Regions from separate parts of the Collimonas sp. PA-H2 genome, predicted to be linked through region 3. Evidence: predicted binding sites of a transcription regulator. Region 3 holds the regulator's gene; each other region holds the start of a gene.

Region 1 (10,543 bases), 1.9 Mb from region 3:
CTGGATTATCATGGATTGTAATGATTGATGGCACAAAACGCGTCTCGCGCAGCCGCCTGCTGGGGCGTGATGTGAGGTTCCCTCTGTTTTTCGTCTTCCAACAGACGACTTCTATGCAGCTCGTTTTTCCTGATTCTGTTCACTGATCCAGCGCTGTAGAAACTGGAGCGGCGATTTATAACCGAGGGTCGAATGCTGCCGCTTGCGATTGTAAAACACCTCGATGTATTCGAAACTGGCCGCCCTCATTTCAGTCTGGGTGGTGTAGCGCAGGCCATGGTAACGTTCGTTCTTGAAACTGTTGAACCAGCTCTCAGTCGGCGAATTGTCCCAGCAATTTCCCTTGCGGCTCATCGAACACGTCATACCGAACTCACGCAACTTGTCCTGGTAGGCCTGACTGGCGTACTGGCTGCCGCGGTCCGAATGATGCAGGACGCCGGGCGCAGGACGTCGGCGGAACCAGGCCATCGTCAGCGCGTCTGCCACCAACTCAGTCGTCATACGCGGCTTGAGCGACCAGCCGATCACTTCCCGATTGAACAGATCCAGAACGATGGCGAGGTACAGCCAGCCTTCATCGGTCCACAAGTAGGTGATGTCGGCCGTCCAAACCTGATTCGGCGCCGCCGGCGCGAAATCGCGGTCAAGCAGGTTTCTCGCCACTGGCAAACCGTGCTTCGATTCGGTCGTAACCCGGTAGCGCCGCTTGTGGCGCGCATGAATTCCGTGCGTGCGCATCAACCGCTCTACGCGTCCCTTGCTCGCCGTGTAGCCCCGCCACCGCAACTCGCGGATCATCCGAGGACTGCCATAAGCACCTTTTACCTCGGCGTGGATGGCGCGGATCATGGCCAGCGTCTGGCCGGCCGTCAGGCGCTTGCGATCGGGCGTGCCGCCACTCTTCCAGGCTCGGTAACCGCTGATGCTCACGTCGAGCGTATCGCACATTTCCCTCAGCGCGAATCGATTAGTCTGCGCATCGATCCAGGCGTACTTCACAGAACATCCTTCGCGAAGTACGCCGCTGCCTTTTTTATGATTTCGTTCTCCCGCTTGAGCTTGGCATTCTCGGCACGTAAGCGCGACAATTCCATCTCTTCCGGTGTCACAACCTTGCTACCAGCGCCGTTCAACTTGCCAGCCTTAGCGGCCTTGACCCAGTTGCGCAGCGTTTGTTCGCTTAGACCAAGTTCCTTGGCTGTCGCCGCGAAGGACTCGCAGGCATTGACCCGTCTGACTGCCAATTCCTTGAATTCCGCCGTGTATGAACTTCTTGAAATCTTCATTTCTTGCCTTCCCAAAGTAACGTCAATTTTACGTCACCTGTGGAAGACGAAATTTCAGGGAAAGCTCAATCATCACCAATCAAAATAGCCTCTTTGGCTGGCATGATATCTGCTGATTTGGGTTGGCGTTCGATTCAGTTATTGGATGAAATTACTTAACAAGTCGCTCCAAAAGCACAGAGAGAACGCTGTTTTGATCAAGGACCGCCAAGTTATCGTATTCTGTGTGATGTGTGCCGGCAATCGGGATGCGCTTGCAGAGTCCTGGTATTAGTCAAAACAAGATTTATTTAACTAAATGCAGCAGCTCGGGGCGATATCCTGTATTCCTCTGGAATTTAATCTTAATTTAAACGGGAGATCACAATAATGTTTTTTCTTGCACGATCCGCATTCATATCGAGCCTGGGTTTAGGTATTGTTCTTGGTTTCACCACGCCATCCTCTATTGCTGCGCCAGACAAGCAGGTTTATGAAACAGCCGAGAAATATAAGGGCGAAGCCTTGAAGTTGCTGGAACGTTTAGTAAATATTGACTCGGGCACCGGCGACGAGCAGGGATTGAGCCAGGTCGGCGGGATAGTGATCGAGGAACTAAAAAAGATCGGGGCGCGCGTTGAAACCTATCCGGCTGCACCGGCGCTTGGCAATAACGTCGTAGCGACATTCAGTGGCAGCGGCAAAGGAAAAATTTTGCTGATGGCGCATATGGACACTGTTTTCAAACGCGGTGCCGCCGTAGCCAAACCGTTTTATGTCAAGGGCAACAGGGCCTATGGCCCAGGCGTCATGGATGACAAAGGCGGCGTGGTCGCTGGCCTGTATGCGTTAAAAATCCTGCAGGAACTGGATTTTAAAGACTATGCCCAGATTACCTTATTACTCAACTCTAACGAAGAGACCGGCTCGACCGGCTCACGCGCACTGATCGAAAAAATCGCCAAGCAGCACGATGTTGTGCTGAACCTTGAACCGGGGCGGCCGGCCGACGGTTTGGTGGTATGGCGAAAAGGCAGCGGCACGGCGCAGGTCGAGGTCATCGGCAAGGCTGCGCACGCCGGCGTGGCGCCCGACAGCGGCCGTAATGCGGCGATGGAAGCCGCACACCAGATATTGCAGCTCGGCCAGCTCGGCGATCGCGAAAAACAGACTACCGTCAACTTCACAGTGATAAACGCTGGGGGCTCGACCAACGTCATCCCGGATCATGCGACCGCCTTCGGCGATGTGCGCGTCGCGGTGCCCGAAGAATTCGACCGCGTCGAAAAAGACATGATCAAGGTGTCGCAGAAAAAACTGATTCCTGATACGCAGGTAAGCACGCATTTGACCCGCGGTTTTCCACCGATGCCGGCCAATCCGCAATCGGAGGCGCTGGCCGCCAAGGCACAGGCCATTTATGGCGAGTTGGGTAAAAAGCTGACGCTTGAGGGCAGCGGCGGCGCTGCGGATTCTAGCCTCTCGGCTGGCGTCGGGATCCCGACGCTGGATGGCTTCGGGATTGTCGGCGGCGGCATCCATACGCCGGACGAATATGCCGAGATCGACAGCATTGTGCCGCGCTTTTATTTGCTGACCCGCATGCTTATGGATCTGGGCAAGCCCAAATAAGACCCGAAGTGGCCAAAGGGATAAATGGCGGCGGCTTCGACGTCCGCCGCCTCCACCATGACAATATGGAACATCGAGCAATTCAATGAGATCCATTCTGCGTCCCACAGATTCATATTGAGACGCGAGTTGCACGTCGAGCTGGTGCGGCTTGAATCGCTTTCGTATTATTGATATTTTCTTAAACTACGACAAATCATCCGTAGGGTGGGCACTCCGTGCCCACGCAGTACTGCGAATATTCACTTCCCGGACTGCACGTCCCGGGCTCCGCGCCCCGCCACGTCCGCGTGGGCACGGAGTGCCCACCCTACCGGTGATTTATCGTAATTTAAGTACTGCAAACATTCGCGTTCCGGACACACGCGCCTCGGGCTCCGCGCCCCGCCAGGTCCGCGTGGGCACTCCGTACCCACGCGGACGCGCAACTCGGGTCGCAAATATCCGCAGCAATGCGTGGGCACGGAGTGCCCACCCTACGACATCGATTTTTAAGATGACGGCTTGTCCTGTTTCATGAAATTCTGAATAGGCTGGCCGCCGCATGCCAGGGCTGGATATTACGGAGGATCCTTCTTGAAAGCGACTACGCCAGGCGGCAGCTGAACCCACGGATGTCTGCGGCAATCGTAGATGGACAGCCGAGGCGCCGGAAAGCCAGGGTCGGCAAACGCGCCGACGGCGACGCTTACGCGCCCGGCTACCCCTTCTTCTGTGTGGAACAGGTTGGTGCCGCAGACCGGACAGAATCGGAAAATGAACCTGGCCCCTTGGTCGCCGCTACGGACATACTCGGTAGCTGAACCGGTGACCTTGTAGGGAGCGGCAAAGCCGGCCAGGGCGGCGAAGACGCTGCCGGTTCTTTGTTGACAAGCAAGGCAGTGGCAGAGCCCGACGCCGCTAGGCGCACCTTGGACTTCAATGCTTAGCTGACCACAAGTGCAAGAGGCTGTTCGCGTGGGCATGGGCGTCTCGATGGATGGTTTTCATTGATCCTTGATTTTACGCCACAACGTGGTGCGGCTGATGCCGAGGTGCCTGGCGGCAGCTGCCCGGTTGCCGTCGAAACGGGCCAGCACTTGGGCGATGTTTTCCGCGGCTTGCGCTGCGGCGTCTGTTGCTGTTGTTGCTACGGCCGGCGTTGCTGCCGCCTGGGCGAATTCCGGCGCGATGCTGGCGATGAAGGCGGGCGACAGCGCCTGCAGCGGTTCGGCCGCCAGGAACAGCGCCAGCCTGTCCATCATGTTGCGTACTTCGCGCGCGTTGCCGGGCCAGGCGTAGGCGCTAAGCAGGGGCGCGCAGGCCATGATTTCGGCATGCAGGTTCGGATGTGGGCGGGCGCCCAGCGCGGCCAGCGCCTTTTTCAGGTACCACTCGGCCAGCGCGATCAGGTCTTGCGGGCGTTGGCGCAGCGGCGCCAGCGTCAGGCGCAGCACGGCCAGGCGATAAAACAGGTCGGCGCGGAAACGGCCTTCACGGATGCGCTGCTCGAGGTCGCAATGGGTGGCGCTGATGATGCGCACCTCGACCGCAATCGGCCGCGTGCCGCCAACCCGCACCACTTCGCGTTCTTCCAGCACCCGCAGCAAACGGGTTTGCAGCGCCAGCGGCATTTCGCCGATTTCATCCAGGAACAGCGTACCGCGGTGCGCTGCTTCAAACAGGCCGGCATGGCCGCCACGGCGCGAGCCGGTGAATGCACCTTCTTCGTAACCGAACAGCTCCGACTCCAGCAGCGATTCCGCGATCGCGCCGCAGTTGACCGCGACGAACGGTTTGTTGCCGCTGAGGGCGCGCGGATTTTCGCGGTGGATCGCTTGCGCCACCAGCTCCTTGCCAGTGCCGGTTTCACCCCGGATCAGCACGGTTGCCTGCGATTTTGCGTACAGCACGATGGACTGGCGCAGGGTTTCCATCGCTGGCGAGTCGCCGCGCAAATCGTTGATGCCGTGCTTGGCGCGCAGGGTATCGGCCAGCGGCGCGCTGGCGCGGCCGCGGTTGGCTTCCAGCTGGGTCAGGCGGGCGATTTCCAGGGCATCGTCGAAGGCCTGGCGGATCGATGCAGCGGAATAGACGAAGACCGCCGCCAGCCCGGCTTCCTCGGCCAGGTCGGTGATCAGGCCGGCGCCGACAATCGCCTTGACGCCGCTGGCCTTGAGTTCATTGATTTGCGCCCGTGCATCTTCTTCGGTGGCGTAGTCGCGCTGCAGGATATTGAAGCCGAATGCATCCCGGAATTCCTTGAGCGCCGGCATGGTCGATTGATAGGTGATGATGCCGATGTCGGGCGTGATCTTGCGCGCGCGCGCCAGGGCCTGCAGCACGTCGAAACCGCTGGCCTTGGCGATCACCACCGGCACCGATAGCCGGCTTTTCAGGTAGGCGCCGTTGGAGCCGGCTGCGATCACCGCGTCGCAGCGCTCGCTTTCCATCCGTTCGCGGATATGGCGCGCGGCTTCGTCGAAGCCCAGCTCGATCGGTTCTATCGTCGCGCGGTCGTCGTATTCCAGCGTGATGTCGCGGAACAGGTCGGACAGGCGCGACACCGAGACGGTCCAGATCACCGGTTTCTGGCCAGGGTCGCTGGCGTTGCCGCCATCGCGGCGGGCAGGGGAAGAGGGTGGCATGTTTCAAATGCGTTTAACGCATGTGTTTCAATTTGGATAAATGTAACACAGGATGAAACATTTCTATTGTTTTATAAAGCGTAAAGTGAATTTGATTTATTACTATTTAATTTTCTAAGTTATTGATTTCATTTTGTTATTTCTATTTTCCTCATGGTCCGCCCCTGGTTCCGGCCTGGTTTGGCACGCTGATTGCTCTATAGTAGAAAAGTCCCCGTGCAGCAAGCTGCATGAAACAGCACGCCAACGGTGTGCCCGTAGTGTGCAATTTTTATCAGGAGAAGACATGAGTTCATATTCCGCAGGCGCGGCCTTTCGCAAGGCGGTGCAGGAAGAGTCGCCGCTGCAGGTGATCGGCGCGATCAACGCCAACCACGCCTTGCTGGCCAAGCGCGCCGGCTTCAAGGCGATCTACCTGTCCGGCGGCGGCGTCGCCGCCGGTTCGCTCGGCCTGCCCGACCTCGGCATCTCCAACCTGGACGACGTGCTGACCGATGTGCGCCGCATCACCGATGTCTGCGACCTGCCTTTGCTGGTCGATGTCGACACCGGTTTTGGCGCCAGCGCCTTCAATGTGGCGCGCACCGTCAAGTCCATGATCAAGTTCGGCGCCGCGGCGATCCACATCGAAGACCAGGTCGGCGCCAAGCGCTGCGGCCATCGCCCCAACAAGGAAATCGTCAGCAAGCAGGAAATGGTCGACCGCATCAAGGCCGCGGTCGATGCCCGCACCGACGACAATTTCGTGATCATGGCGCGCACCGACGCGCTTGCGGTCGAAGGGCTGGAATCGGCGCTGGAACGCGCAATCGCCTGCGTTGAGGCAGGCGCCGACATGATCTTCCCGGAAGCCATCACGGAGCTGGCGATGTATAAGCAATTTGCCGCCGCCGTCAAGGTGCCCGTCCTGGCCAACATCACCGAATTTGGCGCCACGCCGCTGTTCACGGTGGACGAATTGAAAGCGGCCGATGTCGGCCTGGTGCTGTATCCGCTGTCGGCCTTCCGCGCCATGAACAAGGCGGCGGAAAACGTGTATGCCGCGATTCGCCGCGACGGCACGCAAAAAAACGTGCTCGACACCATGCAGACCCGCATGGAATTATATGAGCGGATCAACTACCACGAATTCGAGCAACACCTGGATGCGCTGTTTGCGGCCCAGAAGAAATAAAATAATCCATTACATCGATTCTTTTCCGTCAGGAGATTACGCAATGAGCGACGCTTCAGCAAACGAACAAACCAGCGCTTTCAAACCAAAGAAATCCGTCGCCCTGTCCGGCGTCGCCGCCGGCAACACCGCCCTGTGTTCCGTCGGTAAAACCGGCAACGACCTGCATTACCGCGGCTACGATATCCTGGATATCGCCGATACTTGCGAGTTCGAGGAAATCGCTTACCTGCTGGTGCACGGCAAGCTGCCGAACAGCGCCGAACTGAAGGGTTACAAGACCAAGCTGAAAGCCCAGCGCGGCTTGCCGGCCAACGTCAAGGCCGCGCTGGAAGCGCTGCCTGCCGCGTCGCACCCGATGGACGTGATGCGCACCGGCGTCTCGGTGCTCGGCTGCGCCTTGCCAGAGAAAGACGACCACAACGCGCCCGGCGCGCGCGACATCGCCGACCGCCTGATGGCGTCGTTCGGCTCCATGCTGCTGTACTGGTATCACTTCAGCCATAACGGCAAGCGCATCGAAGTCGAAACCGACGACGATTCCATCGGCGGTCATTTCCTGCACTTGCTGCATGGCGTCAAGCCGTCTGCCTCGTGGGAAAAAGCGATGCACGTCTCGCTGATCCTGTACGCCGAGCACGAATTCAATGCCTCGACCTTTACCAGCCGGGTGATTGCCGGCACCGGCTCCGATTTCCACTCCGCCATCACCGGCGCCATCGGCGCCTTGCGCGGTCCGAAACATGGCGGCGCTAATGAAGCCGCGTTTGAAATCCAGAAGCGCTACGACAATCCGGATGAAGCGGAAGCCGATATCCGCAACCGGGTCGCGAACAAGGAGGTGGTGATCGGTTTCGGCCATCCGGTGTATACCGTCTCCGATCCGCGCAACAAGGTGATCAAGGAAGTGGCGCGGAAATTGTCGGTGGAAGCCGGTTCGACCGCGATGTTCGATATCGCCGAACGGCTGGAAAGCGTGATGTGGGAAGTCAAGAAAATGTTCCCCAACCTGGACTGGTTCTCCGCCGTGTCGTACCACATGATGGGTGTGCCGACGGCGATGTTTACGCCGCTGTTCGTGATTTCCCGCACCTCCGGCTGGGCCGCGCACGTGATCGAGCAGCGCATCGACAACAAGATCATCCGGCCGTCGGCCAATTATGTCGGCCCGGACAACCTGGCGTTTGTGCCGATCGCCAAGCGCTAGCGCTAAAAACCCGTTTAGGCGACTCCGGCTACGCGCCCCGGTCATCCCCGCGAACGCGGGGGATCCATTTTCCTGCCATCGCCAGCAATTTGGATTCCCGCGTTCGCGGGAATGACGGGGTCGCCCAGACGTGGCCGACGAGGCCGGGGCGCGTAGCCTGGGGTCGCCTAGATGTAACCAGATGATGCTTCCTTTCCCGACTGAGCCATGAACACAGCAAACCGCAAACCTCTACCCGGCACCCAGCTGGATTTCTTCGACACGCGGGCCGCGGTCGATGCGATCCAGCCTGGCGCTTACGACAAACTGCCGTACACCTCGCGCGTGCTGGCCGAGAACCTGGTGCGCCGCTGCGAACCGGCGACCCTGAGCGCTTCGCTCAAGCAATTCATCGAGCGCAAACGCGATCTCGATTTCCCGTGGTTCCCGGCGCGCGTGGTGTGCCATGACATCCTCGGCCAGACTGCGCTGGTCGACCTCGCCGGCCTGCGCGACGCCATTGCTTTGCAAGGCGGCGACCCGGCGCTGGTCAACCCGGTGGTGCCGACCCAGCTGGTGGTGGACCATTCGCTGGCAGTCGAATGTGGCGGCTTCGACGCCGACGCCTTCGACAAGAACCGCGCCATCGAAGACCGCCGTAACGAAGACCGTTTCGATTTCATCAACTGGACCAAGAAGGCGTTCAAGAACGTCGACGTCATCCCGCCAGGCAACGGCATCCTGCACCAGATCAACCTTGAGCGCATGTCGCCGGTGATCCAGGTGAAAGACGGCGTGGCCTTCCCGGATACCCTGGTCGGCACCGACAGCCACACGCCGATGGTGGATGCGCTGGGCGTGCTCGCCATCGGCGTCGGCGGCCTTGAAGCCGAAAGCGTGATGTTGGGCCGCGCCTCCTGGATGCGGCTGCCGGACATCATCGGCGTCGAGCTGAGCGGCAAGCCGCGGCCGGGCATCACGGCAACCGACATAGTGTTGGCGCTGACCGAGTTCCTGCGTGCACAAAAGGTGGTGTCTTCCTATCTCGAATTCTACGGCGAGGGCGCCTCGCACCTGACGCTGGGCGACCGCGCCACCATTTCCAACATGGCGCCGGAGTTCGGCTCGACCGCAGCCATGTTCTACATCGATGAGCAGACCATCAAATACCTCAGGCTCACTGGCCGCGACGAGGCGCAGGTCTTGCTGGTGGAAAACTACGCCAAGCAAGCCGGCCTGTGGGCCGACAGCCTGCGGAACGCCGAGTATGAACGCATCCTCAGCTTCGACCTGTCTTCCGTGGTGCGCAACATCGCCGGACCGTCCAATCCGCACAACCGCGTGCCGACCTCCGAACTGGCGGCGCGCGGCATCAGCGGCAAGGTAGAGAACGAACCGGGACTGATGCCGGACGGCGCCGTGATCATCGCCGCCATCACCAGCTGCACCAACACCAACAACCCGCGCAACATGATCGCCGCCGGCCTGCTGGCGCGCAATGCGAATGCCCGCGGCCTGCTGCGTAAGCCATGGGTAAAGAGCTCGCTGGCGCCAGGTTCGAAGACTGTCGCGCTGTACCTGGAAGCCGCCGGCCTGCTGCCGGAACTGGAAACCCTGGGCTTCGGCGTCGTCGCATTTGCCTGCACCACCTGCAACGGCATGAGCGGCGCGCTCGATCCGGTCATCCAGAAGGAAGTGGTGGAGCGCGATCTGTACGCCACCGCCGTCCTGTCCGGCAACCGCAATTTCGACGGCCGCATCCATCCTTACGCCAAGCAAGCCTTCCTGGCTTCGCCGCCTCTGGTGGTAGCTTACGCGATTGCCGGCACCATCCGTTTCGACATCGAAAAAGACATCCTCGGCATCGACGCTGCCGGTCATGCGGTGACCTTGAAAGATATCTGGCCGTCCGATGAAGAAATCGACGCCATCGTCGCTGCCAGCGTCAAGCCGGAACTGTTCCGCAAGGTCTACGAACCGATGTTCGCGGTGGTCGCCGATGACGGCGAGAAGGTCAGCCCGCTGTACGACTGGCGCCCGCAGACCACCTACATTCGCCGTCCGCCTTACTGGGAAGGCGCGCTGGCCGGCGCCCGCACCATGACGGGCATGCGGCCGCTGGCGGTGTTGGGCGACAACATCACCACCGACCATTTGTCGCCGTCGAACGCCATCATGCTCGATAGCGCAGCGGGAGAGTACCTGGCCAAGATGGGCTTGCCGGAAGAGGACTTCAATTCCTACGCCACCCACCGCGGCGATCACCTGACCGCCCAGCGCGCCACCTTCGCCAACCCGACCCTGAAAAACGAAATGGTACTGGAAAACGGCAAGGTGAAAGCAGGTTCGCTGACCCGCGTCGAGCCGGAAGGGAAGGTCACCCGCATGTGGGAAGCCATCGAAACCTACATGGAGCGCAAGCAGCCGCTGATCGTGATTGCCGGCGCCGACTACGGCCAGGGATCGTCCCGTGACTGGGCCGCCAAGGGCGTGCGCCTGGCCGGCGTGGAAGCCATCGCGGCGGAAGGCTTCGAGCGCATCCACCGCACCAACCTGGTCGGCATGGGCGTGCTGCCGCTGGAGTTCAAGCCCGGCGTCAACCGCATCAGCTTGCAGATCGACGGCAGTGAAACCTTTGACGTGCTGGGCGAGCGTA
Region 2 (10,543 bases), 1.6 Mb from region 3:
TTTTGTGTGCCGTTGTCCACTTTCGGGAAATCGGTCGGAGTCGATGCCGCCGGCTTGCTGGCGGTGCCTTCGCGCGGCGCCGGCTTGCTGCCGCCGCCAGACGAAGTCACCGTCAGCGGCGGCAGGCTGACGCGCTTGCAGCCCTTGGTGTCGCCGGTATTCTTGTACTCCTTGACGCCGTTCTGGTCTACGCACAGAAACACTTCGCTTTGGGCATGAGCGACACTGCCAAGCATGCTGACGGCTGCCAGCAGCAGGAATCCCGGGGAAAAACGCAACATGAGACGCTTCATAGTTATTCTTCGCAATTCAATGGAGTCGCTAGTTTATGTCAAGAAACTTCCAATGACAAACCATCCTACATATTATTACTTATGACGGGAATATGGAAAAAGCAAGCACATAAAAAAAGGACAGGAAAAATCTCCTGTCCTTTTTATCTTGCCGGCCAGCCCTGCAATGCGCAAGACCGGCCATCAGGATTTACGTATCGACTTATACCGAATAGTACATGTCAAATTCGATCGGGTGAGTCGTCATGCGGTAGCGTTGAACTTCTTGCATCTTCAGATCCAGGTAAGCATCGATCATGCTGTCGCTGAATACGCCGCCGCGGGTCAGGAACTCGCGATCCTTGTCCAGCGCTTCCAGTGCTTCTTCCAGCGAAGCGCAAACGGTAGGGATCAGTTTGTCTTCTTCCGGCGGCAGATGGTACAAGTCCTTCGATGCTGCTTCGCCTGGATGGATCTTGTTCTGCACGCCGTCCAGACCTGCCATCAGCAAGGCTGCAAAGCACAGGTACGGGTTAGCCAGCGGATCCGGGAAACGGGTTTCGATGCGGCGGCCCTTTGGATTCGCCACATGCGGGATACGGATCGAAGCCGAACGGTTACGTGCCGAGTAAGCCAGCTTGACCGGTGCTTCATAGCCTGGCACCAGGCGCTTGTACGAGTTGGTGCCTGGGTTGGTGATCGCGTTCAGCGCCTTGGCGTGCTTGATGATGCCGCCGATGTAGAACAGCGCGAATTCGGACAGGCCGGCATAGCCGTCGCCAGCGAACAGGTTCTTGCCGTCTTTCCATACCGATTGGTGCACGTGCATGCCGGAACCGTTGTCGCCAACGATAGGCTTAGGCATGAAAGTCGCTGTCTTGCCGTAGGTGTGGGCCACGTTCCAGACTACGTATTTCAGGTTCTGGGTCCAGTCAGCGCGCTCAACCAGGGTCGAGAACTTGGTGCCGATTTCGTTCTGGCCAGCGCCGGCCACTTCGTGGTGATGCACTTCAACCGGGATGCCCAGCGATTCCAGGATCAGGCACATTTCCGAACGCATGTCCTGGAAACTGTCGACCGGTGGTACTGGGAAATAACCGCCCTTGACGGTTGGACGATGGCCGGTGTTGCCGCCTTCGAGCTTGGCGCCGGTGCTCCACGATGCTTCTTCGGAACCGATCTTGACGAAGCAGCCCGACATGTCGGCGCCCCAGCGGACGTCGTCGAAAATGAAGAATTCTGGTTCTGGACCGAAGTAGGCGGTGTCGCCCAGGCCGGACGATTTCAGGTAGGCTTCGGCGCGCTTGGCGATCGAACGCGGGTCGCGGTCGTAGCCCTTGCCGTCGGATGGCTCGATGACGTCACATTGCATGAACAATGTGGTTTCTTCCATGAACGGATCGATGTTCGCTGTATTAGGATCCGGCATCAGCAACATGTCGGAAGCTTCAATACCCTTCCAGCCAGCAATAGAAGAACCGTCGAATGCATGACCCGATTCGAATTTGTCGATATCGAAATGAGAGACCGGGACAGTTACGTGCTGTTCCTTGCCTTTGGTGTCAGCGAAGCGAAAATCAACGAATTTGACTTCGTTGTCTTTTGCCATTTTCAAGACTTCTGCGGCCGTCATTGCCATGTGAATCTCCTAAGGAATATGAAAATATTGCGAATTGAATTGTGCGCACCGGTCCAGGATCTGTTGCGCGCAAACTCAGCGTCGCAGTAACATCATGAACAGGTAGTGAGAAACTATGACCGGACAGCAACTCGGTACGACCAGAACTCAGGCAGGATGATAGCAGAATCCATGCCACCATCCTTTCACGAAACGGCCCATAGTCGGTATTGTAATTTGCTTGTCCGGAAGGCTGAATTCATCGCTTTTGAGGCCACTTGGCCGTATCGTTGCGACAAAGACAAGTCACCACATCGGTGCGAGGCCTCGCAACAGCACTATTTTTGTGCAAATATTGCGATGTGTTGTTATTTTGTTCGATTTTGGTGCAAACAGATAGTAATTAAATCGAATACTTGATAAACCCACAATTTCAGGAGAAACATCATGGCCACCAGCAGCGAACTCCTCACCACCGCCAGGCAGCGCGGCCAGAATGAGCAACTCCCCTACGCCGGCGCGGTGACGCCGGGCGAGGCTTTCGCCTTGCTGGAAGCGGAACCCGCCACGATCCTGGTGGATGTGCGCACCAATGCCGAGCGCGACTGGGTCGGCCGTGTCGCGATCCAGAACGCGCAGCATGCAGCGGTGCAATGGTCGCAGTATCCGGGCGGTGTGCAAAATCCGGATTTCCTGGCGCAACTGGCGCAGATCGCGGAAAAGGGCACACCGCTGCTGTTCCTGTGCCGCTCCGGCGTGCGTTCGCAACATGCGGCCAAGCTGGCGACCGAACATGGCTACAGCAACTGCTTCAATATCCTGGAAGGCTTCGAGGGTGACAAGGACAATAACGGCCATCGCAAGAACGTCAACGGCTGGTGCAAGGCCGGCTTGCCCTGGATGGGTGCTTAGCGACAACCCTATTCCGACATTGGCGCCCCCAGGCTACGCCCCCCGGTCTAGGCGACGCCGCCTATGCGGCCCAGTCATTTCCGCGAACGCGGGAATCCAAATTACTGACTATGGCAATAAAAATGGATCCCCGCGTTCGCGGGGATGACGGCGTTATGAGAGATTGCCTTACGCAATGGAGTCGGCCTAAGATGCTTGCAAGGCCAGGATGCGGTTCTCGTACTTCTGCTCTTCAAACTCGTGCCAGGTCATGCCGATGTCGGCGAAACCGTAGGCCTTGTAGAAACCCAGTGCCCGGGCATTGCCGGCCCACGCCGTCAGCCACAGTCGCGCGCCGGCGTTCTGTATAGCGTGGTCCAGCAGCGCGCGGCCGATGCCGCGGCCGTGAAAGTGTTCCTGTACATAGAGTGTGTCGACCTCGACGCCACCGTAATTTTCAGCCGCGCAGGGCGAGTCCAGATCGAGCAGGATGTAGCCCAGCACATTTTCTTCGTCGACGTCGACGAACAGACGGTAGTCGGGATCGCCAATAAGGTCGTGGAAATAGGCGGGCGTAAAGGTCGACAGCACTTCGCGCGCAAGGTCATCGCTGACGCCTTCCGTTGCGTAGGTGTGCAGCCAGACTTGTATCGACAAGGCGGTCAGGCTCATGCAATCGGCGGCTGTGGCGTCGCGAATCAAATTCATCTCCTTAGTGTTGTGTCGTGCGCCGCCGGCCATCGGCGACGGCGCGTCCGGCGCCTGCAACTAATCGCAGCTGATGACAGTCTACTATCGCTCAGCGACAGTGGCAGCCTGCACAGTCATCAATGTCTTATCACCGGAAAACGCATGATTGTAATTGATCGCCTCACCCAAATGCGCCAGTCCCTGCACTGGCTGCCGCTGCTGTTTGCACGCGTTAACGTCGGGCTGTTTTTCTCGATTTCCGGCTACAACAAACTGTTCGTGCCGGCCAACCAGGCCGCCATGCTCGACACCATGCAGCATGCCGGCATTCCCTTCCCGGAATTCAATGCGGTGTTCGTCGCCCTGCTTGAGTTTGTATTCGGCGCCCTATAGAGCCTGGGCTTGCTGACCAGGCCGAGTGCACTGATCCTGCTGGCGATCGTCAGCGTCGCAACGTTCACCGACGGCATCCACAAGATCCCCGCCGGCCTTGGCCCGCTCGACTGGTACGACTGGTTTCTCTACCTGCCCGAAGTGCTCTACGGCTTGCTGCTGTTCTGGATATGGTGCGCCGGCGCCGGCCGCCTTGGGGCTGACCAGCTCATGACAAAACGCTGGCCGGCCTTGCAGCGTTTTCTATAAAACCCGAAACCGGACGGATCACAAAGAGGCAATCGCTACCCGCGCCGCAGCCAGGTCCCAGGCGGCCTGGCCTACCGTTTTATACACCGGCAGCTGCGCTTGCTGGACGAAGCCGTGCGCCAGAACGTCAGGCAACTCGCGCACCTTGCTCCAGTCGATCTGCGCCTGTATCAGGTCGCCGGCTTCATGCTTGGCGCCGGCCAGGCAGTCGACCACTATGGTGCGGCTATGCAAAAGCTCGGCCGGGAATTCCACCATGTCCGGCTTGAATGCGCCGACGCCTATCGCCAGCGTATCCGCCGCGATATGCGGCGGGATCACCGCCGTACGCGAGGTGGTCAGGGCAATCACCAGGTCGGTATGCGGCAGCTCGCTGGCCAGCGCCACAGCGGCCAACGGAGCGATCTTGATCTGCGGATGACGCCGCTGCAGGAGATCACAAAAAGCCTGGGTCTTGGCCAGGTCGCGGGCCGATACCCAGAATTCGCTGACGCCAAAATAATCAACCAGGCCGTCGGCATGGGCGATGGCCTGGACGCCGGTGCCGATCAACAGCGCGGACTGCGGCTTGCGCGGCAGCAGAGCCTCGATGCCGAGCAGGCTAACCGCCGCCGTACGGCGCGCGGTGACGGTAGGCCCATGCAGCAGCGCCAGGCGACGGCCGCTGGCGGCGTCGAACACCACCACCTCGCCCTGGATCGCCGGCAAGTGATGCTGGGCATTGTTGGCGTGCACCGTGATCAGCTTGGTCATGCCGATGTCGGCGGCGACCGCCGGCATGCACAACAGCACGCTGGCCTTGTCGATTTCCACCACCATGCGCTCGGGCGCATTGATCCTGCCCTCGCGCAGCTGCTGCGCAACCTTGACCAGCGCCGGCACCAGTTCAGCATAAGGAAGTGCAGCGGCGGTCTGTTCGGCGTCAAAAATTTTCATTTATTTTTTGTGGGACAGAGTCGCCCGGATAGGGTTTAAGAGCCACCGCAGCGTGGCGAATTACTCTGTCCTCAACTGATCAGAGAAAACGCTTGAGCTGCGAAGAAAAATATTAACGCAAGAAAAAACCTTGCGGGAACGGATCGCTGTCTTCCAGCACCCATTGGTTGAAACCCATGATATGCGCATTGCCGGTGACTTCGGTAATGGCGGCGTCGAAGCCGCCCACCTTGGCGGTTGCCGTCACGCGCACGCGGAAGCAGCTGCCGACGATGCTTTCATTCACCAGCGTCTGATTCAGGGCCAGCTTCTGCCGCAGGAACAGCTGCGCGGCGCGGCCGGAAGTACCGGTGCCGGTAGGCGAGCGGTCCACTTCGCGGTCGGCAAAGATGCAGACGTTGGCCTGGTCCGCCGCCGTATCGTTCGGCGCGCCGTCGATGATGGTGCCGTACAGAGTATCCAGGCCCGGCTCCTGCGGATGCTGGATTTTCACCTTATCCTTGACCGCCTGCTTGGTTTCCGCGCCCAGCTGTATCAGCTGGCGCACCTGCTCCGGCTTGATCTTGACGCCGGCCTGGTCGCCATTCATGTAGTAATAAAAGGCGCCGCCGAACACGATGTCGCCGCTGACCTTGCCGAAACTCGGCGTCTCGACTTCGACATCGCGCTGATAGATGAAGGCCGGCACGTTGCGGAAGGTGACGGCGCCGGCACGCTGGCCGTCCCACTCGACCTGGGCTTCGATGAAGCCGGCCGGCGTGTCGAAGCCGATGCGTGTCAACGGCACCGTGCGCTCGACATGATTCAGTTCGACCAGCACCTTGCCCAGCGCGATGATGCCGTGGCCGCACATGTCGCTATAGCCTTCGTTATGGATGAAAATCACGCCGAAATCCGCGGCCTCGGTCACCGGCGGCAGCAGGTAGGCGCCGTACATGTCGGCGTGGCCGCGCGGCTCGTTCATCAGGAACTGGCGCAGGTCGTCGCGCTGCGCCCTGAGCCAGCTGCGGCGTTCCAGGATGGTCTTGCCGGGCACCGACGGCAAGCCGGAAATCACGATGCGCAGCGGCTCACCGCCGGTGTGCGCGTCGACCGTATGGATGGTGCGTGTGTAACTTAGCATGGGAATTTTTTGGAGAAACGAGAAAGAACTGCATGGCCGGCGACACGATGCGGCAGCCTCAGAAAAAAGGCCGGCTACGCTTAGCGCGGCCGGCCCCGGTAGTACTTAGTAGCTGGTCAGCGCTTCTGGTGCGCCAGCCTTGAAGCGGTACACCGTCACTGGCGACTGCTTGAGGTCGTGGTTGGCGTCGAACTCATATACGCCGGCAACGCCCTTGTAGTGGATCTTTTCCAGCGCCGCGGCGTATTGCTTAGGATCGACCGAGTTGGCGTCTTTCATCGCCTGGGCGATCAGCATCATGCCGTCGTAGAACGAGGCTGCATAGGTTTCCGCAGGACGGCTGTAACGCTTCTGGTAATCCGCTGCGAAAGTCTTGCCGGAAGCCAGCTTGTCCAGCAAGGCGCCGCCCTGGGTGCAGTACACCTGGTCGGTAATCGCATCGCCGCCCAGGCGGCCCATTTCCGGTGCGCAAATGCCATCGCCGCCCAGGAACTTGACGTCTACGCCCAGCTGTTTCATCTGACGCATCATAGGACCGCCCTGTGGCGAGTAGCCGCCGAAGAAAATCGCATCCGGCTTCTTGGCCTTGATGGAGGTCAGGATAGCGGTGAAGTCGGTCGCCTTGTCGTTGGTGAAATCGTTGCCCAGCACCTTGATGCCGTTCGCCTTGGCGACCTTCGAGAACTCTTCCGCCAGGCCCTGGCCGTAGGCAGTACGGTCGTCGATGATTGAGACTGTCTTGACCTTCAGTTCCTTGGCCGCATACAGCGCCATCTTGCCGCCCAGCTGGCTGTCGCTGGCAGCCACGCGGAACACCGAGTGGAAGCCTTGCAGAGTCACTTTCGGATTGGAGGCGACAGTGCCCATGACGATGCCGGCATCGTTATACACGCGCGACGCAGGAATCGTCACCCCGGAATTATACGGACCGACCACCGCCTTGACGCCCATGTCAACCAGCTTTTGCGCTACGGCGACGCCGGCACGCGGATCGGCCTGGTCATCCTCCATTTGCGCTTCAAACTTGATTTTCTTGCCGCCGATAACCATGCCCTGGCTATTCAGCTTGTCGATCGCCATGGCCAGACCGCCTTGGTTGTCGCGGCCGGCCGATGCCTGAGGGCCGGTCAGCGGGCTGCTAAAGCCGATCTTTACTACCTGTGTCTCCTGCGCCATTGCGAGCGCTGGGAATGCTGCCAACATAACCATCATCAATTTGGTCCGTGCGTACATGGCTTTTCCTTTCGTCTGTCTTTAATATAATGTTTTTTTAATAACGGCACCCATCGTTAGGCGTGGGAGTCCGGGGACGGCTCTTGCAGATCGAATCCTAGCAGGGACGCCGCCACATTAAATTCTTTTATGCGACGGCTTCTCCGTAGATTCGATGGAAAAAAGACGCGATCTATCTTGGATTTTAGTTGCTATCCAGGGCAATAGGAAATAAATCGGCTGCATGCAGAGAAGTGCCAGCTGAATGAAATTCAGTGGCAATCGGGGACGTTCTGGTCCAGGTAGACTTCGAAGGCGACGTCGTTGATCCATTTTTTTTGCTGCGCCGGCCAGTAGCTGCTGCCCCACTCCCGGTTGAGCCGTTGCAGATAGGCACGCAGCTCATCATCTTCCTGCCGCACCGCAAAGGTCAGCCGCACCGGCATAGCCTTGAGCGGCAAACTGGCCGAAAATTTTTTCCACTCAGGCAGCGCCAGCATACCGTTGAGGACGGCGTCGTCATGTACCGCAGCATCGCAGGCGCCGGTCCGCAGCGCCAGCAAGGCATCGGCTGGCGCCGGGTAGATTTTTTCCCGCGCAGCGTAATTGGCCGCCATGGTTCCGGCATAGGCGCTGCCTTGCGCCAGGCAGACGCTGCGCCCTTTGAGTTGCGCCAGGCGCTTGATGTCGGTGTCGTTGCGCATGATCAGTTTGGGACCGGCCTGGTAGGCGGTCGGCGACAGGCTGGCGCTGGCGCGCAAAGCAACGGCCTCGGCATCCGGCAGGTTCAGCAGCAACAAGTCGACCTGCCCTTGCGCCAGCGCCTGGCGGCGGTTTTGCGCCGTCAGCGCGACCGTCTGCAGGCGCACGCCGAGCCGCCGCGCCAGGTCCGCCGCCACGGTCTGGTCAAAACTTTCCTGGGTGCGGTACTTGGCGCCGGCAACGTATGGCGGCGGCACATGGCTGACGCCGACCAGCAATGTGCCGCGCTGCCTGATCTGCGGCAAGCTCGCCGCGCCGGCGCCGGCATGCAAGACGCAAGCCAGCAGCAGGAAGAGAGCGGCACGAGAGCAGAAGCACGACAGAGCTTTCATGGAAATCAGCCAGACACCGTCAGACGTACTGATAGCGCAACACGCGATGCTTCAGGTTTTCCAGGATGAACTGGTCGATCAGCGCCGCCAGGATGTTGGTCATGACGCCGACCATGTCGGCGGTTTCACCTGCATAAGCCAGGGTGCGCCCCAGGCCCTTGCCGAAACCGATCAGCATCTCGGCCGAAATCAGCGCGCGCCAGGCATTGCCGAACGCCAGCTGGGCGCCGGTGATCAGCTCCGGCATGACCGCCGGCAGGTACACCCGCTTCAACATGTCCCAGCGCGTTGCGCCCATTACCCGCGCTGCCGAGACGTGCACCTGCTGCACGCTTTCGGTGGCGTTCATGACGCTCAGCGCTGCCGGGAAAAAGGCCGCCAGCGCCACCACCACCATGATCGGCAGGTTGCCGAAACCCATCAGTATCAGGAACAGCGGCACCCAGGCAATCGAGGGGATAGACTGCAGGATGATGATGGCCGATTTCAGCACCTCGCGGAAGAAGAACAGCACCGCGCCCACCAGGCCGAAGCCGATGCCGAACAGCATCGCCGCCGCATAGCCGCCGCCGAGACGGGTCAGACTACCCCACAAAGCGGTGCGGAACTCAGGAGTCTGCGCCTCTTGCCACAAACGTCCCAGCACCGGCAGCACGCCCGGCATCAGGAAATCCGGCAAGGACCAGGCGGCGATCTGCCACAGCAGGAAGATGAACACGATGGCCAGCAGCATGGCGAGCTTTTTGCGGTAACCGAGCAGCCGGCTTTGAGTACTCATAGATGAACCAGAACAATACGTCGTTGTTGAGAAAAACCAGTGGCCCGCGGGCAGGTCACAGCTTGCGGTCTTTTTGCCAGTCGAGATCGATGATCGCGTTAACGTTGAACGGCTTGCCGTCGCGCGTTTTCAATGAACCCTGCTGTTGCAGGATGTTCGCCAATTCCTGCATGCGCGCCAGTTCCTTGGCCGTCAGCACAGCGCTGAAAGTCTGGCTCTTGATAGCGTCGGCGATCACCGTTTCGCGCGGCAGATCGCCCTGCTTCAGGGTTTTCAGGGTCGGGTCGGCGATGAAATAGCCTGCGATCAGTTTCGACGCCGAGGCCGGATCTTTCTGCAGCAGATTGATCGCCTCGCGCTGCGCGTCCAGCGATTTCCAGACTGCTTCGCGCCGTTTCGCCAGCGTCTCGCCGGAAGTGATCACCACCATGCAAGGGAAAGGCCAGACTTCGCCGACTTCATAGATCTGCTTGACCGGCGCCACCAGTTTCGCAATGCTGGCCTGCGGTTCGAACAGGAAAGCGGCATCGACGCGCTTGCCGACCAGCGACTGCACCGCTACCTGCGGGCTGACGCCAAGGATGTTGACGTCATCGGCTTTGAGGCCGGCGTTCTTCAGCGTCACGCCTTTCAGCACGGTGTCGGCGGTGCTGCCTTCCGCCTGCGAAGCCAGGGTATGACCCTTGAGTCCGGCGACATCCTTGATGCCGCTGTCTTCACGCACCACCAGCGCGTGATAGCCGTGCTGGGCGCCGGCCACCACTTTCAGGTCGGCGCCCTTGGAAGCCCAGGCCGCGGCATTGGTAAAGCCGAGCACACCGCTATCCAGCTGGCCGCCGACGATGGCCTTGATCAGATCGGTGCCGGATTTGAATTCGATCAGTTCGACATCCAGGCCATGTTTCTTGTAGAAGCCGCCTTCAAACGCGGCGATCGCCTGCGCATCGTCCATCACGCGCAGATAGCCGATCTTGAATTTTTCCGCGGCCGCGGCATGGCCTGACAGCGCCAGCAACAGCGCCGGCAACAGCAATACAGCTTTGAATCTGAGGTCGACGAAGTTAATGACGAAGTTTATAAGTCTCATGCGGCGATATCCTCAAGTTTTTTGGCGAATGCGTCCTGCTCGGCGTGAATCCCGAGCAGGCAAAGAATCTCCCGCCGGGTGGCGGCAAATTCGGACAGATCGTGGGTCTTTTCATGCCGGTTCAGCTTGAACTCGCGCAGCACCGTGGCCGGACGCGGGCTGAACACAAGGATGCGGTCGGCCAGGAACAAGGCTTCGTC
Region 3 (10,543 bases):
TCGGCCAGCGCTTCATCCAGCGCAAGCAGCCGACGCTGGAAGCGCAGGTCGCCAACCTGGCCGACGAGATCGCCTACAACAATCACGATATCGACGACGGCTTGCGTTCCGGCCTGCTGACCCTGGAGCAGATGAACCAGATCGATTTCTATGCGCAGCACAGCCGCCAGGTCGAGCAGTTGTTCCCGGGCCTGGGCGGGCGCAGGGCGATCAATGAGACCATCCGGCGCATGATCAATGCCTTGATTACCGACCTGATCCAGACTTCGCAGCAGCGCATCCTGGATGCCGGGCTGCAGACGGTCGACGATGTCCGCAATGCGCCGCCGCTGATTGCCTTCTCCGACGGCATGGCTCAGCAAGCCGCCTTGCTGAAACGCTTCCTGCGCGAAAACCTGTATCGCCACTACCTGGTCAACCGCATGACGGCCAAGGCACGCCGCATCGTCGCTGAACTGTATGCCTGCTTCAGCGCCGAGCCATCCTTGTTGCCGCCCGACTATCAGCTTGCTCAGCGGGAATCGGAACAGCAGCAGGCGCGCGCGATTGCCGACTATATCGCCGGCATGACCGACCGTTATGCGATCCGCGAGCACCGGCGCCTGTTCCTGGTGGATGAAGGACATCTGTAGACTCTGCCCGGCAGGTATTTTTCTTTCTTGATTTGTTTGCAACAAATTGGGTTAGACTTTGGCTTATCCATTTAATTTTTTCAAGGACCATCATGCGGCCTCTATATCAAACAGCAATCACATTGAGCCTGGCGCTGACAGCGTCGGCGGCGCTGGCCCTGTCGTTGGGCGACCTCAGCAACCAGGATGCCAGCAGCGGCCTCAAAGCCGCCCTGCAAAAAGGCGCGGATGTGGCGGTGTCCAAGCTGGGCGTCGAGAATGGTTTCCTGAATAACGACAAGGTCAAGATCGGCTTGCCCAGCGTGCTGGATAAAGCCATGCCGATCTTGCGCATGACTGGCCAGGGCCAGAAGCTGGATGACCTGGTGGTGTCGATGAACCACGCCGCGGAACAGGCGGTGCCGCTGGCCAAGCCTTTGCTGCTGAATGCGGTCAAATCGATGTCGGTGACCGATGCCAAGAATATCCTGACCGGCGGCGACACCTCGGTGACCGATTTCTTCAAGCAAAAGACATCGGCGCAGCTGGGCCAGAAATTCCTGCCTATCGTCAAAGGCGTGACCGACCGCAACGGCTTGTCGGCGCAATATAACGCGGTCATGGGGCAGGTCGGCAAGACCGGCATGGTGCCGGCGCAGCAGTCGACGGTGGAAGGTTATGTCACGCAACGTGCACTGGACGGCTTGTACACCATCATCGGTGAAGAAGAGAAGGCGATACGCCAGGATCCGGTTGGCGCCGGCAGCGCCATCATCGGCAAGGTGTTCGGCGCCCTCAAATGAACGTCGTGCAAAAACGATAATATGATTTACAGATAAATTTGCAAATGAGTTTGCAAATAAGCGGGCTGGAAATAACAAAGGGCGCATTAACTGCGCCCTTGTTCATTCTATCGGCGCCAGCTAGTCAGCTGCAGCGCCCGGATTGGCGGCCGTTCAGGTCGTGGCGGGGAGTTCTTCCGGCAGGTGCTTGATCGCATCGTGCTGGTGATCCTGCATCTTGTCCTTGTACTTGATGACCTGCCGATCGAGCTTGTCGACCAGGGTATCAATGGCGGCATAAAGATCGTGGGCAATGCTTTCGGCATGCAGATCTTTTCCCTTTACGCGCAGCGTGATGTCCGCTTTCTGGCGCTTTTCTTTTTCAGTGATTTTGTCGACGCTCAGGATCACGCTGATATCGATGACCTGGTCGAAGTGGCGTTTGATACGCTCTAGTTTGCTTTGTACATATTCGCGAATGGCAGGGGTTACCTCGAGGTGATGCCCACTGATGGTGAAGTTCATACAGCGCTCCTATCAAGAATATTGCTGGCGGTTCTGAACAGACTGCGTTGAATCTTTAGGCGAACAATCTACAAGAGACTGGGACTGTTCTGGCAAGAGTCGCTAAATAACAAACAGCCGTAATGTCCGAACATAGCAAGGGTAAGCTTAACAATCAAACCAGAAAAAACTACAAGGCCTTGCGCAGATTAACAGACGGAATTTTTAGTGCTTCGCGATATTTTGCGACGGTGCGGCGGGCTACCACCATACCTTGTTCCGCAAGCATGTCGGCAATCTTGCTGTCAGAGAAAGGGTTTCTTGAATCTTCCGCTCCTATGAGTTGCTTAATGAGTGCCCTGATTGCTGTTGAGGAAGCCTCTCCACCTGCCTCAGTAGCAACATGGCTGCCGAAGAAATACTTCAGTTCAAACATCCCGTGGGGAGTGAGCATGTATTTCTGAGTGGTTACACGTGAAATAGTACTCTCGTGTAGACCCAGTGTATCAGCTATTTCGCGCAACACAAGCGGCCGCATGGCGACCGCGCCATGGGAAAAAAAGTTCCGCTGGCGTTCGACGATCGCTTGTGCGACGCGCAAAATGGTGTCGAAGCGCTGCCGCATATTCTTGATCAGCCACTTGGCTTCCTGCAGCTGCGAAGTGAGTGCGCCATCGCCCTTGCTCTGCTTCAGGATGTTGGCATATAAGACATTTACCCTGAGTCTTGGCATGACGTCATTGTTCAGCATCACCTGCCAGCCTTGTTTGCTGCGCCTGACGATCACGTCCGGCACCACATAGTCGGAGGCGTTGGCGGCGAACGGTGCGCCGGGGTGGGGATTGCACTGCTTGATGACGGCTTGCGCTTCGCGCAGGTCCTCGTCGTCGCAATCCAGGGCTTTCTTGATTTTATTGAAATCGCGCTGCGCAAACAGCGCCAGGTGATCTTGCACAATCGCCAAGGCCAGGCGGCGCGTGACGAATGGCACTTTGACAAAACGCTTGATCTGCAAGGCCAGGCATTCCGGCGCGTTGCGCGCGCCGACTCCTGCCGGATCGAAGCTCTGCACCATCTTCAGCGCCATCGACAATTCTTCGACGGCGATCTCCAGCTCGGCCGGCAGACGCTCCAGGATTTCTTCCAGCGACTCTTCCAGATAGCCGTTATCGTCCAGCGCATCGATCATCAGCTCGACCAGCGCGCGGTCGCGCAAGTCGTGCATGGCTTCGCGCATCTGCTGCAACAGATGTTCGCGCAGCGTCGTTTCATGCGCCTCCAGCTGCGGCCGCGCATCTTCATCGTCCGAGGTTTTCGCGCTGCGCGAGATGTCGTCGAAACTCCATTCGCTGTCGGCATTGTCAGTGCTGCTTTCAGCCGCCGGCGCTTCGGCGCTGGCTTCGCTCTCGGTCGGCGAGCTGCTCACTTCGCTGTCGCCGGCCGGCGCTTCCATGGTCGACGCAGTGCCGCTGATGGCGCCGTCCGCCAGCAGCCGCACCGAATTATCAAGCGGATCGTCGACCCGCTCCAGCATCGGGTTGTCCGACAGGATCTGTTCCAGTTCCTGATGCAACTCAAGCGTGGAAAGCTGCAGCAGACGGATCGACTGCTGCAGCTGAGGAGTCAGCGCAAGATGTTGAGAGGTGCGTAGCTGGAGTGATTGTTTCATGGCTTCCGTGCGGACAATTCACTTCTGTTATTTGTTGTACGGAGTTTAAGTACCGCGCTGGCAAGGCGAATTAATCTGCCTGCATTTACATCGTTCTCACACCGTGAAACTACATGCGGAAATGCTCACCCAGATAGACCCGCCGCACCGACTCGTCGGCGATGATGTCGTCCGGACTGCCGCTGGCCAGCACGCTGCCCTGGTTGATGATGTAGGCGCGGTCGCAGATGCCCAGCGTTTCGCGCACATTGTGATCGGTGATCAGGACGCCGATGCCGCGTTCCTTGAGGAAGCGGACGATGCGCTGGATCTCGATCACGGCAATCGGATCGATCCCGGCGAACGGCTCATCCAGCAGCACGAAGCGCGGATTGGTGGCGAGCGCGCGGGCGATCTCGACGCGCCGCCGTTCGCCGCCCGAGAGCGACAGGGCCTGGCTCTCGCGCAGCTTTTCAATCTGCAGCTCGTGCAGCAGCTTGTGCAGCTGCTCATCGATCTCGGCCTTGCCGAGCGCCTTGCCGTTGGGACGTTGCAGTTCCAGCACGGCGCGGATATTGTCTTCCACCGTCAGCTTGCGGAATACCGATGCTTCCTGCGGCAGGTAGGACAGGCCCAGCACCGCGCGGCGATGGATAGGCAGGCGCGAAATGTCGACGCCGTCTAGGTCGATTTCGCCGCCGTCCGAAGGCACCAGGCCGACGATCATGTAGAACGAGGTGGTCTTGCCGGCGCCGTTCGGACCCAGCAAGCCGACCACTTCGCCGCAGCGCACTTCGAGCGAGACGTCATGCACCACCTGGCGCGCGCCGTAGCTTTTTTGCAGGCCCTTGGCGATCAGCGTGCTAGGGGCGCTCATGGCGCCGCCTTTGGCCGTGGCTGGATGACGGCGCGGATGCGGCCGGCGCCAGGCTGGCTGACGCCGTTGACGGTGTTGTTGACGGAATAGAATTCAGTGCGGCTGTCGTAGGAAATGAACTCGCCGTTGACTTCGTCGGTCGGTTTGTCGCCTTGCAGGCGGCGCATCTGGGCCTTGGAAAACAGCTTGGTGATTTCGGTCTTGCCGTCGTATTCGATGCGTTCGGCGTGGCCGTCGATCCACAGGTCCGGGCCGCCGTCGCGCTTTTGCTTGAAAGTGGCCAGCTTGCCCGGCGCCGCATACAAGGTGGCGAACTGGTAGCCGGACGGATCGGTGGTCACCACCACGCGGTCGGCCTTCATGATCAGCGTGCCGCGGGTCAGGACCACATTGCCGGTAGCGACGTTGACCTGCTTGACGTCGTCATAGGTGAGGGTGTCGGAGTCGATCAGGGTCGGCTTCTCGGAATCGGCTTTTTCTGCGTGAGCGACGCCGATGGCGCCAAGCAGCAGCAGAGAGAGAAAAAATATTCGTTTCATGAAAAATCCTGGGTAATGGATAGAGGCCTGCGCATAAATTGTCTTGCTGATCCGCTTATTTTGCCGCCGCACGCGGCGCGCTGCGCAAGACGCCGCTCACCTTGCTGAACAGCTTCAGTTCGCGTGTGGAGTTATTGAAATGCATGCCGGTGCCGTTCAAGGTCGACAGCCCCAGGGTGATTTCCACCGGCTTGTCGGATTCCATGATGTCGTCGTCGGGCAGCAGCAGCAGATATTCGGATTTCAGGTGGAAGTTGTCGGCCAGCGGCGTCTTTGGCCGGTCGGCGTTGACATTCTCGTACAGATGCACCTTGCTGTTGTTGTCTTCAATCATGGCGCGGTTGGCGACCAGGTTCATCGGCGGCTTTTCCTTGTCCAGGCTGTGGATCACCGGCTTTTGCACATCGAAGGAATCGTTGACCGGATTGTGGGTCAGCAGGTCGCCCGAGATGTTGTAGCGCGGCTGGCCGTTGGGCGCCATCTGCACATAGTTGAAATGCTCGACATAGTAATCCGGCTGGGTGCGCGCCGGCTTCGGCAGCAGGTCTTCGGTATTCTTGTGCATGACCTGCAGCAGCCAGAAGCTGCCCAAGGCCAGCACGATGAACAATACCAGCAGCAGCATGAAGCGAAAGCGGTAAGTGGTGCGGAGATTTTTCATGCCTGGGTTTCGCCCGTCTGGTTGCTGCGCAGATAGGTCGCCAGCGTAGCGTCGTAAGTATTCTGCACTTGCATGATCAGGTCGCAGATTTCGCGCGCCGCGCCATGGCCGCCGCTGGCTTGCGTCACGTAATGCACACGTGAACGGACGTCGCGATGGCCGTTCGGCACGCTGACCGCAAAACCGGTCTGCGACAGGATAGGCAGGTCGATCACATCGTCGCCGATGAAGCCGCAATCGGCGGCGCTCAGCTGCAGCTGTTCCAGCAGCTTGATGAATGCCGCGTATTTGTCGTGCACGCCTTGCTGCACATGGGCGATGCCGAGGTCGCCGGCGCGGCGGCTGACGATGGCCGACTGCCGTGCGCTGATGATAGCGGTGGCGACGCCGCTTTGCTGCAACTGCTTGATGCCGTGGCCGTCCAGCGCATTGAAGCGCTTCAGCTGTTCGCCGTCGGCGCCGTACAGCAGGCCGCCGTCGGTCAGGATGCCGTCGACATCGAAAATCATCAGGCGCACCCGCGCGGCGCGCGCTCTCGCATCGGCACTCAGGGTATCGGCAGTGACGTCGGCGCCGCTGCGCGTCGTGGTGGCCGTCATCAGATCACCTTGGCGCGGGTCAGGTCATGGATATGCAGTGCGCCGACCAGTTCACCGCTGGCGTCGGTCACCAGCAGCTGGTTGATGCGGAATTCTTCCATCATCTGCACAGCATCGACTGCCAGCTGCTCAGGGCCTATGGTGTGCGGATTGGCATGCATCACGTCGGCGATCTTCAGCTTGGTGAAATCCTGCACCTGTTCGATCAGGCGCCGCAGGTCGCCGTCGGTAAACACACCGACGACATGGAAGTTGTCATCCACCACCGCCGTCATGGCGATGCCCTTGCGCGTGATTTCCAGCAGCGCCACCGACAGCGAGATATCCGCCGTCACCGCCGGAATCGCCTCGCCGCTGCGCATGACGTCGCGCACGTGGGTCAGCAGGCGCCGTCCCAGCGCGCCGCCCGGATGCGAGCGGGCAAAATCTTCTTCGCGGAAGCCGCGTGCGTCCAGCAGCGCCACCGCCAGGGCGTCGCCCATGGCCAGGGTGGCGGTGGTGCTGGCGGTCGGCGCCAGGTTCAAGGGACAGGCTTCCTGGGCCACGGCGACGTCCAGGTGCACATTGGCGAGTTGCGCCAGCGCCGACTCCGGTTTGCCGGTCATGGCGATCAGGGTGGCGCCCATGCGTTTGATGATAGGTACGATCGCCATCAGCTCGGCGGTTTCGCCGGAATTGGAAATGGCGATGAAGGCATCGTGCTCAGTCACCATGCCAAGGTCGCCATGGGCCGCTTCGGCCGGATGGATGAACAGGGCAGGCGTGCCGGTGGAAGACAGCGTGGCGGCGATCTTGCGCGCGATATGGCCGGATTTTCCTATGCCGGAGACCACCACCCGGCCGCTGCAGCCGAGCAGCAAGGCGATCGCCTTGGCGAAAGGATCATCAGGGGAATCGGAAATCCGGTTTTTCAATGCATTGATGGCATCGGCTTCGATTTGCAGGGTGCTGCGGGCAAGTTCCAGCGCACGTCCGGCATCGAAGGCTGCGGACAAGGTTTTGGGCGAATTTGGGGCATCGGGTAGAGTCATCCCGAAAGTATAAACGAAATCCCAAAGCAAAAAACTTGCCAGTCTAGATCCGCTTCAATTAATCTGTGTTCAGCCTATCCGCATTTGGCGTTGCTGCAACATAATGTTGGTATTGAGTTAATCTAATTTTTAGGCGCGCATGCTTTCAGGACTTGAACTGACAATTTTGCTGCTGGGCTCGGCGGTATTAGGCGTGGTGGCGTTCCGTAGTTTCCACCTGCCGCCCATGCTGGGCTATCTGGTGGTGGGGATCCTGATCGGCCCGCACGCGCTCGGTTTTGCCGAAGACAACGCCACCACCCATGCACTGGCGGAATTCGGCGTGGTGTTCCTGATGTTTTCGATCGGCCTCGAATTTTCCTTGCCGAAACTGACGGCGATGCGCCATATCGTGTTCGGCCTCGGCATGGCGCAGGTGCTGCTGACCATCGGCGCCACCATGCTGTTCAGCTGGATGATGGCGCTGATCCTGCCGCAATACACCAATATCAGCTGGCAGGCGGCGTTCGCCCTGGGCGGAGCGCTGACCATGTCGTCCACCGCCATCGTCTCCAAGCTGCTGACGGAAAGAATGGAGCTGGAGAGCGAGCATGGGCGCCGCATCATCGGCATCCTGCTGTTCCAGGACCTGGCGCTGGTGCCCTTGCTGATCGTGGTGCCGGCGCTGGCCGAGCACAGCGGCAACCTGCTGGCCACGCTGGCCTGGGCCAGCGCCAAGGCGCTGCTGGTGCTGGCCCTGCTGCTGTTTTTCGGCCAGAAGCTGATGCGGCGCTGGTTCCAGATCGTGGTGCGGCGCCGTTCGCAGGAACTGTTCATGCTGAACCTGCTGCTGATCACCCTGGCCGCCGCCTGGATTACCGAACGCGCCGGGCTGTCGCTGGCGCTGGGCGCCTTCATCGCCGGCATGCTGATCTCGGAAACCGAATACAAGCACCAGGTGGAAGAGGACATCAAGTCGTTCCGCGATGTGCTGCTGGGCCTGTTCTTCATCACCATCGGCATGCTGCTCAACCTGCGCCTGGTGTTCGAGCACTGGTGGCTGGTGTTGCTGCTGCTGATCGGTCCGGTATTCCTCAAGTTCGCCCTGATCGCCGGCCTCGCCAAGATTTTCCGCTCCTCTACCGGGGTGGCCCTGCGCACCGGGCTGGCGCTGGCGCAGGCCGGCGAGTTCGGCTTCGTGCTGCTGAACCAGGCCGGCGGCCTGCAACTGGTCGATCCCTTGCTGGTGCAACTGATCCTGGCGTCGATGGTGCTGTCGATGCTGGCCGCGCCTTTCATCCTGGCCAAGTCCGACGCCATCGTGATGAAGCTGTCGGCCAATGAATGGATGATGCAGTCGCTGGCGCTGACGCAGATCGCCACCCGCACCATGTCAACCAAGAAACACGTGATCATCGCCGGTTTCGGCCGCAGCGGCCAAAGCTTGGCCAAGCTGCTGGAAGAAGAAGGCATCGGCTATCACGCCCTCGATCTCGACCCGGACCGGGTGCGCGATGCGCGCGCCGCCGGCGCCCACGTTTCCTACGGCGATGCTTCGCGCCGCGAAAGCCTGGTGGCGGCCGGGGTGCACCGCGCCGCCGCCCTGGTCATCACTTACGCTAGCACGCCGTCAGCCTTGAAAGTATTGCATCACGTCAGCGAACTGGCGCCGAGCCTGCCGGTGATCGTCCGTAGCTATGACGACACCGATCTCGACAAGCTGCGCGCCGCCGGCGCCACCGAAGTGGTGCCGGAAGCCATGGAAGGCAGCCTGATGCTGGCTTCGCACGCGCTGGTCATGCTGGGCGTGCCGCTGCGGCGCGTGGTGCACCGGGTGCAGGCCTCGCGTGATGAGCGCTACGCCGCCCTGCGCGGATTCTTCCATGGCGTCGATGACGCCCCTGACGCGGCGGATCATTTGCAGGTGCGCCTGCATACGGTGGCGCTGCCGGAGGGCGCCAGGGCCATCGGCCGCAGCCTGGCCTGGCTGGGGCTGCCGGAAATGGGGGCTGAAATCACCGCTTTGCGGCGCGGCCGCAGCGGCATCGCCATCACGCCGGAGGCTGTGTTGCAGGTAGGAGACATTGTGGTCTTGCGCGGCGCCGCCGAGGCGATCTCGCGCGCCGAGGGGCGTTTGCTGCAAGCGTGGAGCAGCGCCAGCCAGCACAGCGATGAAGATCTTTGAAATAATCCGTGCGGCTGTGAGGGCTGAGATTAAGCGTTGAGATTAGGAGCGGATATTTCCTGCGAGACAACGAAGATGGCGGCCTGCGGATCGCCTTTGTAAAAAAACTTAAATAATACCCATTCTCATTCAATCGACCTTTACAATACCCATCTTTTAAGAGCAGGTGTGGGATTGTGAAAAAGGCGCTACGTCACTGGTTGGTCAAATTGCACCGCTACAGCGGCTTGCTGCTGTCCCTGTTCATCGTCATGGCGGGCTTGACCGGCGCCGCGCTGGCGTTCAACGATGAAATCGACGCCTGGCTCAATCCGCAGTTCTACCACCTTGCCTCAAGCGGCCCGCACCAGCCTATCGATGCGCTGGCGGCCAAGGTCGCGCACGATTATCCGCAGGCCCGCTTAGCTTTCTTCTCAATGGAGGCGGATGCCGACGCGCCGCTGCAGGCAAGGCTGCGCGCGCGCCATGAGGATGAGGCGCTGGCAGTCGACACCGTGTTCATCGATCCGGTCACCGGCGCAGTGGTTGGCGAGCGCAATACCAAGGCAGTCAGCCTGGCGCCGCAAAACCTGATGCCCTTCTTGTTCCGTCTGCATCGCTACCTGCTGCTGGACAAGCCCGGCGCCATCATTTCCGGCAGCCTCGGCCTGCTGTGGCTGGCGACGCTGCTGATCGGCTTCGCGCTGGCCTGGCCCAAGCATCGCAGCGGCTGGCGCAAGGCGCTCACGGTCAAACGCGGCGCCGGAGCTTTCCGCCTGATGTATGACTTGCACCGCTCGGTCGGCCTGGTGGTCGGCGTACTGCTGGTGGTAACCGCGTTTACCGGCGCCGTGATGAATCTGCCGGATGTGGCGCGGCCGCTAGTCGCCAGCCTCTCGCCCCTGACCAAACCGCCGCAGTCCTCGGCGCATGAAGGCAAACCGAAGATCAGCTGGCAGCAGGCGCTGGCCTCGGCCCAGGCCAGCATGCCGCTGGCGGTTCCGGTGCGAATTGCGCGCGACGATAAGCACAGCCTGTATCAGATCCGCATGCTCAGGCACGACGATATCCAGGACAGCGGCAGCGTGCGGGTCTTTGTCGACGCTGTCGACGGCCAGGTGCTGCGTTCGCTCGACCCCCTCAAAGGC

The links. Region 3 encodes sigma-54, which starts transcription at its own class of promoters, with help from an activator protein. Its sites were predicted from a motif close to TGGCANGNAANCTGCTTT; they were not measured.
Region 1: prpB (methylisocitrate lyase) is a predicted target of sigma-54. The motif match lies at 5,709-5,726, and genes of this name have one in related genera.
Region 2: glnA (type I glutamate--ammonia ligase) is a predicted target of sigma-54. The motif match lies at 2,071-2,088, and genes of this name have one in related genera.

Annotation. Positions count from the first base shown of each region.
Region 1 is NZ_PDBX01000001.1:939,095-949,637, reverse strand. It holds one part of gene BCF11_RS04270 (IS3 family transposase) at 112-1,028, opposite strand; one part of gene BCF11_RS04270 (IS3 family transposase) at 1,028-1,289, opposite strand; gene BCF11_RS04265 (M20/M25/M40 family metallo-hydrolase) at 1,659-2,900, shown strand; gene BCF11_RS04260 (GFA family protein) at 3,461-3,865, opposite strand; gene prpR (propionate catabolism operon regulatory protein PrpR) at 3,887-5,527, opposite strand; gene prpB (methylisocitrate lyase) at 5,814-6,701, shown strand; gene prpC (2-methylcitrate synthase) at 6,745-7,908, shown strand; gene acnD (Fe/S-dependent 2-methylisocitrate dehydratase AcnD) at 8,116-10,543, shown strand, end outside.
Region 2 is NZ_PDBX01000001.1:1,246,991-1,257,533, forward strand. It holds gene BCF11_RS05650 (DUF3450 domain-containing protein) at 1-293, opposite strand, end outside; gene glnA (type I glutamate--ammonia ligase) at 496-1,911, opposite strand; gene BCF11_RS05660 (rhodanese-like domain-containing protein) at 2,338-2,802, shown strand; gene BCF11_RS05665 (GNAT family N-acetyltransferase) at 2,989-3,483, opposite strand; gene BCF11_RS05670 (DoxX family protein) at 3,634-3,864, shown strand; gene BCF11_RS05675 (hypothetical protein) at 3,874-4,113, shown strand; gene BCF11_RS05680 (delta(1)-pyrroline-2-carboxylate reductase family protein) at 4,132-5,049, opposite strand; gene lhpH (trans-3-hydroxy-L-proline dehydratase) at 5,162-6,172, opposite strand; gene BCF11_RS05690 (branched-chain amino acid ABC transporter substrate-binding protein) at 6,278-7,384, opposite strand; gene BCF11_RS05695 (transporter substrate-binding domain-containing protein) at 7,657-8,478, opposite strand; gene BCF11_RS05700 (ABC transporter permease) at 8,498-9,256, opposite strand; gene BCF11_RS05705 (ABC transporter substrate-binding protein) at 9,312-10,343, opposite strand; gene BCF11_RS05710 (ABC transporter ATP-binding protein) at 10,340-10,543, opposite strand, start outside.
Region 3 is NZ_PDBX01000001.1:2,873,865-2,884,407, forward strand. It holds gene BCF11_RS13080 (deoxyguanosinetriphosphate triphosphohydrolase) at 1-632, shown strand, start outside; gene BCF11_RS13085 (DUF4197 domain-containing protein) at 725-1,414, shown strand; gene hpf (ribosome hibernation-promoting factor, HPF/YfiA family) at 1,568-1,918, opposite strand; gene BCF11_RS13095 (RNA polymerase factor sigma-54) at 2,088-3,566, opposite strand; gene lptB (LPS export ABC transporter ATP-binding protein) at 3,676-4,422, opposite strand; gene lptA (lipopolysaccharide transport periplasmic protein LptA) at 4,419-4,961, opposite strand; gene lptC (LPS export ABC transporter periplasmic protein LptC) at 5,017-5,622, opposite strand; gene BCF11_RS13115 (HAD family hydrolase) at 5,619-6,221, opposite strand; gene BCF11_RS13120 (SIS domain-containing protein) at 6,221-7,252, opposite strand; gene BCF11_RS13125 (cation:proton antiporter) at 7,392-9,416, shown strand; gene BCF11_RS13130 (PepSY domain-containing protein) at 9,593-10,543, shown strand, end outside.